Regions from separate parts of the Streptomyces sp. NPDC090994 genome, predicted to be linked through region 2. Evidence: riboswitches for the same ligand, from Rfam matches in the RefSeq annotation. Region 2 holds a riboswitch; the other holds the start of a gene.
What was found. Region 2 has a riboswitch for cyclic di-AMP ahead of ACIQR3_RS10560 (transglycosylase family protein). Riboswitches for the same ligand answer to the same signal wherever they lie in the genome.

Region 1 (5,358 bases), on a different contig from region 2:
CCGCAGCAGGGCCGAGACGGTGGCGTGCGGCAGCCGGGTGGCGCGTACCGGGTGCCCCTGCGGGGCCGCGCCGCCGTGCCGGGCACCCTGCACGACGACCAGCGGCTTGACCGCCGCCGTGCGCCGCGCGAGGCGGGTGAACTTGCGCGGGTTGCCGATGGACTCCAGGTACATCAGGACGACGTCGGTGTCCGGGTCGTCGTACCAGTACTGCATGACGTCGTTGCCGGAGACGTCGGCCCGGTTGCCGGACGAGACGAAGGTCGAGACGCCGGTCACTCCCGTGACCCCGCCGCCGCGCCGGTGCAGCCGGGAGAGCAGGGCGATGCCGATGGCGCCCGACTGGGCGAACAGTCCGATCCGGCCGGGGCGCGGCATCTCGGGGGCGAGGGAGGCGTTGAGCCGCACCTCGGGCGAGGTGTTGACGACGCCGAAGGCGTTGGGGCCGATGATCCGCATGCCGTACGCGCGCGCGTGGCGCACCAGGGCGCGCTGGCGCTCACGGCCCTCGGGACCGCTCTCGGCGTACCCGGCGGAGACGACGACCAGTCCCTGCACGCCGTGCCGGCCGCACTCGGTGACGACCTCCGGGACCTGCTCGGCGGGGACGGCGACGACCGCGAGGTCCACGGTTCCGTCGATCTCCCGCACCGAGCGGTGGGCCGGCACACCGTCGAGTTCCGTCCGCTCCTCCTCGAAGGCGCGGTTCACGGCGTACAGCCGGCCGGTGAAACCGGCGTCCCTGATGTTGCCGAGGATGCCGCGGCCCACGCCGCCGGGGGTGCGGCCGGCGCCGATGACCGCGACGGAGCCGGGGGTGAGCAGCCGCCGTACGGAACGGGCCTCGGCGCGCTGTTCGCGCGCGTACTGCACGGCGAGCGAGCGGTCGGTGGGTTCGAGGCCGAACTCCAGGCGGACGACGCCGTCCTCGAAGCTGCGCTTCTGGGTGTACCCGGCGTCCGTGAACACCTTGATCATCTTGGTGTTGGCGGGGAGCACCTCGGCGGCGAAGCGGCGGATGCCGCGCTCGCGCGCGACCGCGGCGATGTGCTCCAGCAGCGCGGAGGCCACGCCGCGTCCCTGGTGGGCGTCCTGGACGAGGAAGGCGACCTCGGCCTCGTCGGCCGGGGCGTGCGCGGGCGTGCCGTCGGCGCCGATCCGGTCGTAGCGGACGGTGGCGATGAACTCGCCGCCCACCAGGGCCGCGAGCCCCACGCGGTCCACGAAGTCGTGGTGCGTGAAGCGGTGGACGTCCTTGGCGGACAGCCGGGGGTAGGGAGCGAAGAAGCGGTAGTACTTGGACTCGTCCGAGACCTGCTCGTAGAAGCTGACCAGGCGCTCGGCGTCGTCGGCGGTGATGGGGCGCACGCGCGCGGTGCCGCCGTCGCGCAGCACGACGTCCGCCTCCCAGTGGGCGGGGTACTCGTGCCGGTCCGACGCGCTCTGCATGGGGCCCAGCGTACGGCTCGGGTACGACAACGGCCCGGGGCCGTGCGGGGCGGGGAGCGGGGCGGGACGAGCGGGAACGGGCCGGTGGAACACCGTATGGAAGACTGGTCTAGACAAGCCTGCACAACTGAAGGGCAGCAACACATGGCTGAGCGCCGCGTCAACGTCGGCTGGGCCGAGGGCCTCCACGCCCGCCCCGCCTCCATCTTCGTCCGGGCCGCCACGGCCAGCGGCGTCCCGGTGACGATCGCCAAGGCCGGCGGCAACCCCGTCAACGCCGCTTCCATGCTGGCCGTTCTGGGTCTGGGCGCCCAGGGCGGCGAGGAGATCGTCCTCGCCTCGGACGCCGAGGGCGCGGACGCCGCGCTGGACCGTCTGGCGAAGCTGGTCGCCGAGGGGCTCGAGGAGCTTCCGGAGACCGTCTGAGCCGTCGCGCGCACCAAGGCGAGCCGTGCCGTCCCTCCGGGGCCGGCACGGCTTTCGCTTTTTCCGCGCCCGGCCCCCAATAGCCGGCACCCGCATCCGGGCGCCCGAAATCAGCCGCACCCCCGCAGAAAAAACAGGGGACGGCAATAAAACGGCAGCAGAAAAAGACCCCGCCGAATAACTCCTCTTTGTATACGGCGCCCGTGTTAATGCCGCAGGCTCGGCATGTTTACGGCACGTTGCGAGTTCCTCACACGCTCCGCGCGATCGGCGCCCGGGGCGAAGCGCAGGCGGTGCGCGGCCGTCGACCGCTCGGTGTGCAGCGCGGTGAGCGACCGGGCGCGTTCGCCGTCGCCCCGGGCCACCGCGTCGACGATCGCGCCGTGCTCCGCCCAGGTGTCGACCGGGCTGGCGGGCGCCTCCACGGTGTACATCCAGGCGATCCGGTGCCGCAGCTGGGTCAGCGTCGAGGTCATCGCCGCGCTGCCGGCGGCCTGGGCGAGCGTCTCGTGGAACCAGCCGCCCAGCGAGCGCAGGTCGTCGCTGTTGCCCCGCCTGGCCCGCTCCTGGCCCAGCCGTACCAGGCCGCGCAGCACTTTCAGGTGGGCCTCGGTGCGCCGCTGGGCGGCCCGGGCCGCGCCGAGCGGCTCCAGGAGCAGCCGCATCTCCAGCAGGTCGGCGGCCTCCTGTTCGGTGGGTTCGGCCACGCACGCGCCCGCGTGCCGCCGCGTCACCACGAACCCCTCGGCCTCCAGGGTCCGCAGGGCCTCGCGCACGGGGACGCGGGAGACGCCGTAGCGGCGGGCGAGGAGTTCCTCGGTGAGCCGGCTGCCGCGCTCGTAGACACCGGCGACGATGTCGTCCCGGATCGCCGTGCACACCGAGTGCGCCGGAATACGCATGACCGACCTCCGCCTTAATCCCCGTGAAACGTCGACGATTGACGCGTGTTCAGTGACTCTATTGCAATGCGCCGCGCTTTCCGAAGGGGAGCCGGTTTCCCTGGCTTTTTTTGGTCTGTTTTTGGTCACCCGCAACGCAGAAAGCCCCGGCTCGGGGAGCCGGGGCTTTCGGTGTCGCGGGGTGTCAGACGGTGACGCCGTGGGAGCGGAGGTAGGCCACGGGGTCGATGTCCGAGCCGTACTCCGCGCCGGTACGGGCCTCGAAGTGCAGGTGCGGCCCGGTGACGTTGCCGGTCGCCCCGGACAGGGCGATCTGCTGGCCCGGCGTGACCGCCTGGCCCACGGAGACGCCGATGGACGACAGGTGGCCGTACTGGGTGTACGTCCCGTCGTGCATCTTGATCACGACCTGGTAGCCGTACGCGCCGCCCCAGCCGGCCTCGACGACCGTGCCGGCGCCGACCGCGTGGACGGTGGTGCCGGAGGCGGCGTGGAAGTCGATGCCGGTGTGCGTGCCGGAGGACCACAGGCCGCTGCTGGCCTGGTAGGCGGTGGACACGTACGAGCCGCTGATGGGGGCCACGTAGGTGTTCAGGCGCTTGCGCTCGGCCTCGCGGGCGGCCCGCTCCTTGTCCTCGCGGGCCTGCTCGGCGGCCTCGGCGGCCCGCTCGCGGGCGGCCCGCTCGGCCTTCTCCCGGGCGGCGGCGTCCTCGGCGGCCTGCCGCTGGGCGGTGGCCTGGGCCTCGACCTCCTCGGCCACGGCGTCGCCGAGGGTGATGACGGGGGTGAGGCCGGTGTCCTCGGGGGACGGCTCGGCGGCGAGCGCGGGGGCCGCGAGGGTGCCGAGGACGCCGGTGGTGGTGAGGGTCGCGACACCCGCCGCGCGGACGGTGGTGCGGTGTACCCGGCCGGGACGGCGGTGCTTCCCGGTGGCGCGCGTGAACGCCATGTAGAGGCTGGTCCTTTCCTTCCCTCTCGCCTACCGGGTTAGCTGACGGGTTCGGAGCAGGAAGGTCTCCTACGGACCCCCTCGCGGTACGCGCGGGCGTCCGATTCACCCCAGGGACTGCGGTGGGTCCCCGGCTCCCCTGGCTCGCGCCGTACGGGGACTCGGCGATGACTGTCCGGTGCCGCGGGTGCGGCGCACTGCCTGACGAACAGCCTGGGAGACGCTAAGCGGGCGCCCGTTCAAGACTCAAACGCAACAGGGTTTTTGTTGCTCATCCCACAGGGCAGACAGGCAACCTTCGCCCCAATGCGTCGAATTCGGGCAAAGGGCGGCCCCGGCGACACACCGGTCACCGGGGCCTTCACGCGCGCGTGGCGCCGCTCCGCCGTCTGCTCGCCGTCTACTCGGCCGGTACGACGGTGACTTCGCCGATGCCGAGGGCCTCGACGGGCTCCTTGATCTGCGTCGCGTCGCCCACCAGGACGGTCACCAGACGGTCCACCGGGAAGGCGTTGACGACCGCCGCGGTGGCCTCGACCGTGCCGGTCGCGGCGAGCCGCTGGTACAGCGTCGCCTGGTAGTCGTCGGGCAGGTACTGCTCGACCTGGTCGGCCAGCGTGCTCGCGACGGCCGCCGCGGTCTCGTACTTCAGCGGCGCCACGCCCACCAGGTTCTGCACGGCGACGTCGCGTTCGGCGTCGGTGAGCCCGCCCTCGGCGAGCGTGCGCAGCACCTTCCACAGGTCGTCGAGGGCCGGACCGGTGTTCGGAGTGTCGACGGAGCCGCTGATGGCGAGCATCGCGGCACCCGTGCCGTCGGGCGCGGACCGCAGGACCTGGCCGAAGGCCCGGACACCGTAGGTGTAGCCCTTCTCCTCGCGCAGGACGCGGTCCAGGCGGGAGGTGAGGGTGCCGCCCAGGCAGTACGTGCCGAGCACCTGGGCGGGCCAGACGCTGTCGTGCCGGTCGGGGCCGGTACGGCCGATCAGCAGCTGGGTCTGGACGGAGCCGGGACGGTCCACGATGACGACGCGGCCGGTGTCGTCGGCGGTCACCGGGGGCACGGGCCGCGGCTCGGCGGCCGAGCCCGTCCACGAGCCGAGGGTGTCGTCGAGCAGCCCGCCGAGGTCGACGCCGGTGAAGTCGCCGACGACCACGGCGGTGGCCGTGGCGGGGCGGACGTGCTTCTCGTAGAAGGCGCGTACGGCCGCGGAGTCGATGCCGGCGACCGTCTCCTCGGTGCCCTGGCGCGGGCGGGACATCCGGGAGTCCGCCGGGAACAGTTCCTTGGACAGCTCCTTGGCGGCCCGGCGCGAGGGGTTGGCCAGCTCGTGCGGGATCTCGTCGAGGCGGTTGCGCACCAGGCGTTCGATCTCGCTGTCGGCGAACGCGGGTGCCCGCAGGGCGTCGGCGACCAGGCCGAGCGCCTTGGCGAGGCGGGAGGCGGGCACTTCGAGGCTGAGGCGGACGCCGGGGTGGTCGGCGTGCGCGTCCAGGGTGGCCCCGCAGCGCTCCAGTTCCGCGGCGAACTCCTCGGCGGAGTGCTTGTCGGTGCCCTCGGAGAAGGCGCGGGCCATGATGGTGGCGACGCCGTCGAGACCGGCCGGCTCGGCGTCCAGGGGCGCCCGCAGGA
Region 2 (5,358 bases):
GGTCGCCGGTGATCACCTCGGGTTCGACGCCGAGGATGTCCAGCACCCCGCGCACGAAGTCGTCGCGGTTCTCGGCGTCGCGGGAGGCGGAGGTCGCCACGAAGCGGACCCGCTCGGCGCCGTGCCGCTCGATGATCTGCGCGTACTCGCGGCAGGCGGCGAAGGTCCGCTCCAGCGCCTCGGGGGCGAGCCGTCCGGTGCGGTCGACGCCCTGGCCGAGGCGGACGATCGTCATCCGGCGGTCCAGTTCGGTCAGCTCGCCCGTGGCCGGGTCCGCGTCGGCGACCAGCAGCCGGATGGAGTTGGTACCGCAGTCCACGGCGGCGACACGGGTCACTTCTCGTCCTCCCCGCAGGCGGTGGTCACGCACGGGCCCTTGCGCCACCACTCGGGCAGCATCCCGATCGCCTCGTCGCCCAGCGGGTTCACGCCGGGCCCGGCGGCCAGCGAGTGGGCGACCAGCACATGCAGGCACTTGACCCGGTCGGGCATGCCGCCCGCGCTCGGGAAGCCGGTCAGCTCCTCGATCTCGTCGCGGCGCCGGATGTAGTCCTCGTGCGCGGCGCGGTACGCGGCGGCCAGCTCCGGGTCGGTGGCGAGCCGCTCGGTCATCTCCTTCATCACCCCGTCGGCCTCCAGGGTGCCGATCGCGGAGGCCGCCCTGGGGCACGTCAGGTAGTACAGCGTCGGGAACGGCGTCCCGTCCGGCAGCCGGGGGGCGGTCTCCACGACGTCCGGCTGCCCGCAGGGGCACCGGTGCGCGATCGCGCGCAGTCCGCGCGGCGGACGGCCCAGTTGCTGGCGGAACGCGTCGACGTCCGCGTCGGTGGGCTCGGTGCGCGGGGTGGGCGGCGGGGGCGTGTGCATGGCTGGCTTCTGTCGGTCTTCCTGTAAGTCCTACTGGTGGCTGGTGGCGGCGTCGGCCTTGTCGACGCCGTCCCAGAGCGTGCGGTACCAGGGCCGGCCGGCGGCCCCGAGACCGGCCCGCGACTGCTCGGCGGCGCCCGGGTCGACGACGATGTAGCCCGTCTCCCCCGGCATCACGTAGTGCAGCCGCTGCCGGATCTGCTGCTCGGCGTAGGCGTCGTCCTGCCAGCGTGCCTTGAGGTCGCGCAGGTCCTCGACCCGCTGCCGCGCCTGCTCCTTCTCCCGCTGGAGCTCGGCGATCTCGGCGCGCTGGGCGACGTACTGCCGTATCGGGTAGGCGAGCACCACGACCAGGGAGCAGATCACCATCACCAGCAGGGCCGCCCGGCCGGTCAGCCGGGAGCGGCGGGCCTGGCGCTTGGTCTGCGAGCGGTAGACCCGGGCGGCGGTCTGCTCGCCGAGCGCCCTGATCCTGGTCGCGGTGGAGAAACGGTCCCGGTCCCTCACGGCCATCTCGTTTCCCGCCTCCCGTGCACACGCGTACGTCCCCGCACACGGTACGGGACCGGGTACGGGGACGTACGTACGACGCTGCCTTCTGCCGGGCTGGTCAGCCCTTGAAGCGCGGGAAGGCGCTGCGGCCGGCGTACACCGCGGCGTCGTCGAGGATCTCCTCGATGCGCAGCAGCTGGTTGTACTTGGCGACGCGCTCGGAGCGGGCCGGGGCGCCGGTCTTGATCTGGCCGCAGTTGGTGGCGACGGCGAGGTCGGCGATGGTGACGTCCTCGGTCTCGCCGGAGCGGTGGGACATCATGCACTTGAAGCCGTTGCGCTGGGCCAGCTCGACGGCGTCCAGCGTCTCGGTCAGCGAGCCGATCTGGTTGACCTTGACGAGCAGCGCGTTGGCGGCGCCCTCCTCGATGCCGCGGGCCAGGCGCTCCGGGTTGGTGACGAACAGGTCGTCACCGACGAGCTGGACCTTGTCACCGAGCTTGTCGGTGATGGTCTTCCAGCCCTCCCAGTCGTCCTCGAACAGCGGGTCCTCGATGGAGACCAGCGGGTAGGCGTCGACCAGCTCCGCGTAGTACTCCGTCATCTCGGCGGCGGTGCGCTCCTTGCCCTCGAAGGAGTAGACGCCGTCCTTGTAGAACTCGGAGGCGGCGACGTCCAGGGCCAGGGCGATCTGCTCGCCGGGGGTGTAGCCGGCCTCCTTGATCGCCTCCAGGATGAGGTCGAGGGCGGCGCGGTTGGAGTCCAGGTTCGGGGCGAAGCCGCCCTCGTCGCCGAGGCCGGTGGACAGGCCCTTGTTCTTCAGGACCTTCTTCAGCGTGTGGTAGACCTCGGCGCCCCAGCGCAGGGCCTCGGAGAAGGACTCCGCGCCGATCGGGGCGATCATGAACTCCTGGATGTCCACGTTGGAGTCGGCGTGCGAGCCGCCGTTCAGGATGTTCATCATCGGAACGGGCAGCAGGTGCGCGTTCGGGCCGCCCAGGTAGCGGAAGAGGGGGAGGTCGGACGCCTCGGAGGCGGCGTGCGCGACGGCCAGGGAGACGCCGAGGATGGCGTTGGCGCCGAGCGAGCCCTTGTTGTCGGTGGCGTCCAGGTCGAACATGGCCTGGTCGATCAGGCGCTGCTCGGTGGCGTCGTAGCCGACCAGCTCCGGGCCGATCTGCTCGATGACGGCGAGGACGGCCTTCTCCACGCCCTTGCCCAGGTAGCGGTTCGAGTCACCGTCACGCAGCTCGATGGCCTCGAAGGCACCGGTGGAGGCACCGGACGGAACGGCGGCACGACCCGTGCTGCCGTCGTCGAGGCCGACCTCGACCTCGACCGTGGGGTTGCCTCGGGAGTCCAGGATTTCCCGGGCTACGACGACGTCGATGGACGGCACGAGCATCTCCTTCTTCAATGTGACGCTTCTGTGTGACGCGGGTGCGCGGCACGCAGCGGCTCTGCGGGTCCGAGCCTAACCGGCTCCGGGAGATCGGCCAGCCGGTCACCCACCCGTTGTGCGGAACCGAGAGTAAATTGTTTCTGAACGGAACAAAGCAGGGGGGCGTTTCGGCCGTCATGTTCCGGACATGCCCCCGCCCCGGCGCGTACGGGGGAGAACGCGCCGGGGCGGGGAGCCTGTGAGCCGTCAGCCGAGGTGCAGCTGCTGGCCCGGGTAGATGAGGTCGGCGTCGTCGACGATGTCGTCGTTCAGCTCGAACAGCTTCGCCCAGCCGCCGTCGACGTCGTGCGCCTCGGCGATGGAGCTGAGGGTGTCGCCCTTGACGACCTTGTACTCGCCGTCACCCTTCTCGACCTTCGTGCCGGTCGGAGTGGTGACGGTCTCCTCGGACTTCTGCGCGGTCTCGGCGGCCGGGCGCTCCTGGGAACGGGAGGCCGGCTGCTCCTGCGTCTCACGGGTCTCGGTGGAGCCGCTGGAGCTGCTGGAGCCGCTGCTCTGGCTGTCGGAGGAGGAGGAGGAGGACGAGGAGGACGAGGAGCCGGTGTAGCCGCCGGCGCCCGACAGGCCCGTGCCGCAGGTCGGCCAGGCGCCCTTGCCCTGGGCCGCGAGGACCTTCTCGGCGACCTGGATCTGCTGGTCCTTGCTGGCCTGGTCGGCGGTGGAGGCGTACTGCGTGCCGCCGTACGCCGCCCAGGTGGACGCGGAGAACTGCAGACCGCCGTAGTAGCCGTTGCCGGTGTTGATGGACCAGTTGCCGCCGGACTCGCACTGGGCGACGGTGTCCCACTCCGACTCGGTGGCGGCGGAGGCGTTGCCGGCCGCCATCAGCGGGGCGGCGACGGCGGCACCGGTCACGCCGGCGATGGCGATGGCGCGAGTGGCCTTGGACGGACGACGGTGCTTGCCCTTGCTGGAGAACAGCATGGAAGATCCCCTCACCGACGCCTGCGAGGTGAGCTGTCGGGTTCGGGCCGGTTGAGTTGCCCGGCCGGGTCCCTCACGGGACTCGGCTCCACCCCTAGCCGCTCCGGCTCAACTGCCCGGTGCGGCGACTTACCTTGGGTCCCCCGCTCCTGCCTTCGGCGCTTGCGCGACGACTGTTCCCGGACTGCCGCTGGCAGGATTCGGCGTTGCGGCGGCCGGGGCCCGCGATGGCGAGCGGTCATGACCGTAGACAGGCCCCGGGTGGATTTTCAAAGACGATCAGGGCTTCTGAGACCTATCTCTCACGGCGTTTAATACGGACATTCACCCTTAACCGTGACGCGAACTGCCGTCACTTTTCGACCGGTTCGACCCCAACAGCAAGCTTCTGACCGGGCAGGATGTGGTCGGGGTCGGTACCGACGGCGTCCTTGTTCGCGGCGTAGAGGGAGGACCATCCCCCGGCGAGCTCAAGGGAGTCGGCGATGGTCCACAGACTGTCGCCGGCGCGGACGGTGTACGTCCCGTCGCCCGCCCCGCGCGCCGTCTCGTCGTCGCGCGAGGCATGCCGCCCCGAGGACGACCCCGAACGGCCCTTCGCCGTCTCCTCGTCGGCACTGCCGCCGCGGTGCCGGCCGGTGCCGGTCCCGCCGGCCGTGTCGTCCTCGCCGGTCTTGGTGAGGCTCGAAATGGCGGGGGTCGGTTCGAGGTTGCCGGCGCTGCCGCTGGTGCCGGAGGTGTCCGTGGTGTCGCGCTTGGTGGTGGCCGCGTCGCCCGCCTCCTCGACGGGGGAGGCGGATTCGGACGATGTGTCGGAGTCAGCCGATTCGTCGTCGGTGTCCGAAGTGTCGGCTGACGGAGTGTCCGACGGGGAGGCCGAGGAGCCGGAACCAGAGCCGGAGGCGGAGCCCGAGTCGGAGCCGTCCGAAGTGTCGCCCTTGTCGGCCGAGTCGGTGGTGTCACTGGTACCGGTCGAGTCCTTCGAACCGGCAGATCCCGAGGAGGCGGAGGAATCGGTCGAACCGGATGAACCATCCGAACCACCTGAACCACTCGAACCATCCGACTCCGCATCCGATGACGACGACTCGGACGAATCGCCCGACGAGCCGTCACCCGACGTGCCGCCGTCCAGCCCGGCGAGCAGTCCGCAGGTCGGCCAGGCGGCGATGCCCTGGGCCGCCAGGACCTTCTCGGCCACGCGGATCTGCTGCGAGCGGCTGGCCTGGTCGGCGGTGGTGGCGTACTCGAGGCCGCCGAACGCCTCCCAGTCCTCCTGGGACAACTGCAGACCGCCGTAATAGCCGTTGCCGCTGTTCTGGCTCCACGCGCCGCCGGTCTCGCACTCGGCGACACGGTCCCAGGACGCGCCGTCGGCCGCGTGGGCGCCGGTGGCTCCGAGGAGCGGGATCGCGATGGCGGAGCCGGTGACTCCGGCAGCGACGACCAGGGCCGGGGCCTGGCGGGGGCGACGGTGTCGGCCGTTCCCGGAGAGCATGCGGAGACCTTTCACGAGACAGCAGGGCCCGCACGGCGGTTGGTGCTCGGTGCCGCGCTGATCCGTGAACGTATAGGCATACGATCACTCATCACAAGTTCATGCCGTGTAGATC

Region 1: linked by a shared signal. The riboswitch ahead of ACIQR3_RS24025 (M23 family metallopeptidase) and the one ahead of ACIQR3_RS10560 (transglycosylase family protein) in region 2 are both predicted to bind cyclic di-AMP.

What each region holds. Positions count from the first base shown of each region.
Region 1 is NZ_JBIVWS010000012.1:111,998-117,355, reverse strand. It holds gene ACIQR3_RS24040 (GNAT family N-acetyltransferase) at 1-1,449, opposite strand, end outside; gene ACIQR3_RS24035 (HPr family phosphocarrier protein) at 1,594-1,875, shown strand; gene ACIQR3_RS24030 (GntR family transcriptional regulator) at 2,082-2,777, opposite strand; gene ACIQR3_RS24025 (M23 family metallopeptidase) at 2,962-3,726, opposite strand; cyclic di-AMP (ydaO/yuaA leader) riboswitch at 3,739-3,903, opposite strand; gene ACIQR3_RS24020 (M16 family metallopeptidase) at 4,127-5,358, opposite strand, start outside.
Region 2 is NZ_JBIVWS010000004.1:83,895-89,252, forward strand. It holds gene ACIQR3_RS10540 (exopolyphosphatase) at 1-337, opposite strand, end outside; gene ACIQR3_RS10545 (DUF501 domain-containing protein) at 334-867, opposite strand; gene ACIQR3_RS10550 (septum formation initiator family protein) at 898-1,380, opposite strand; gene eno (phosphopyruvate hydratase) at 1,478-2,758, opposite strand; gene ACIQR3_RS10560 (transglycosylase family protein) at 3,008-3,745, opposite strand; cyclic di-AMP (ydaO/yuaA leader) riboswitch at 3,749-3,916, opposite strand; gene ACIQR3_RS10565 (transglycosylase family protein) at 4,098-5,243, opposite strand.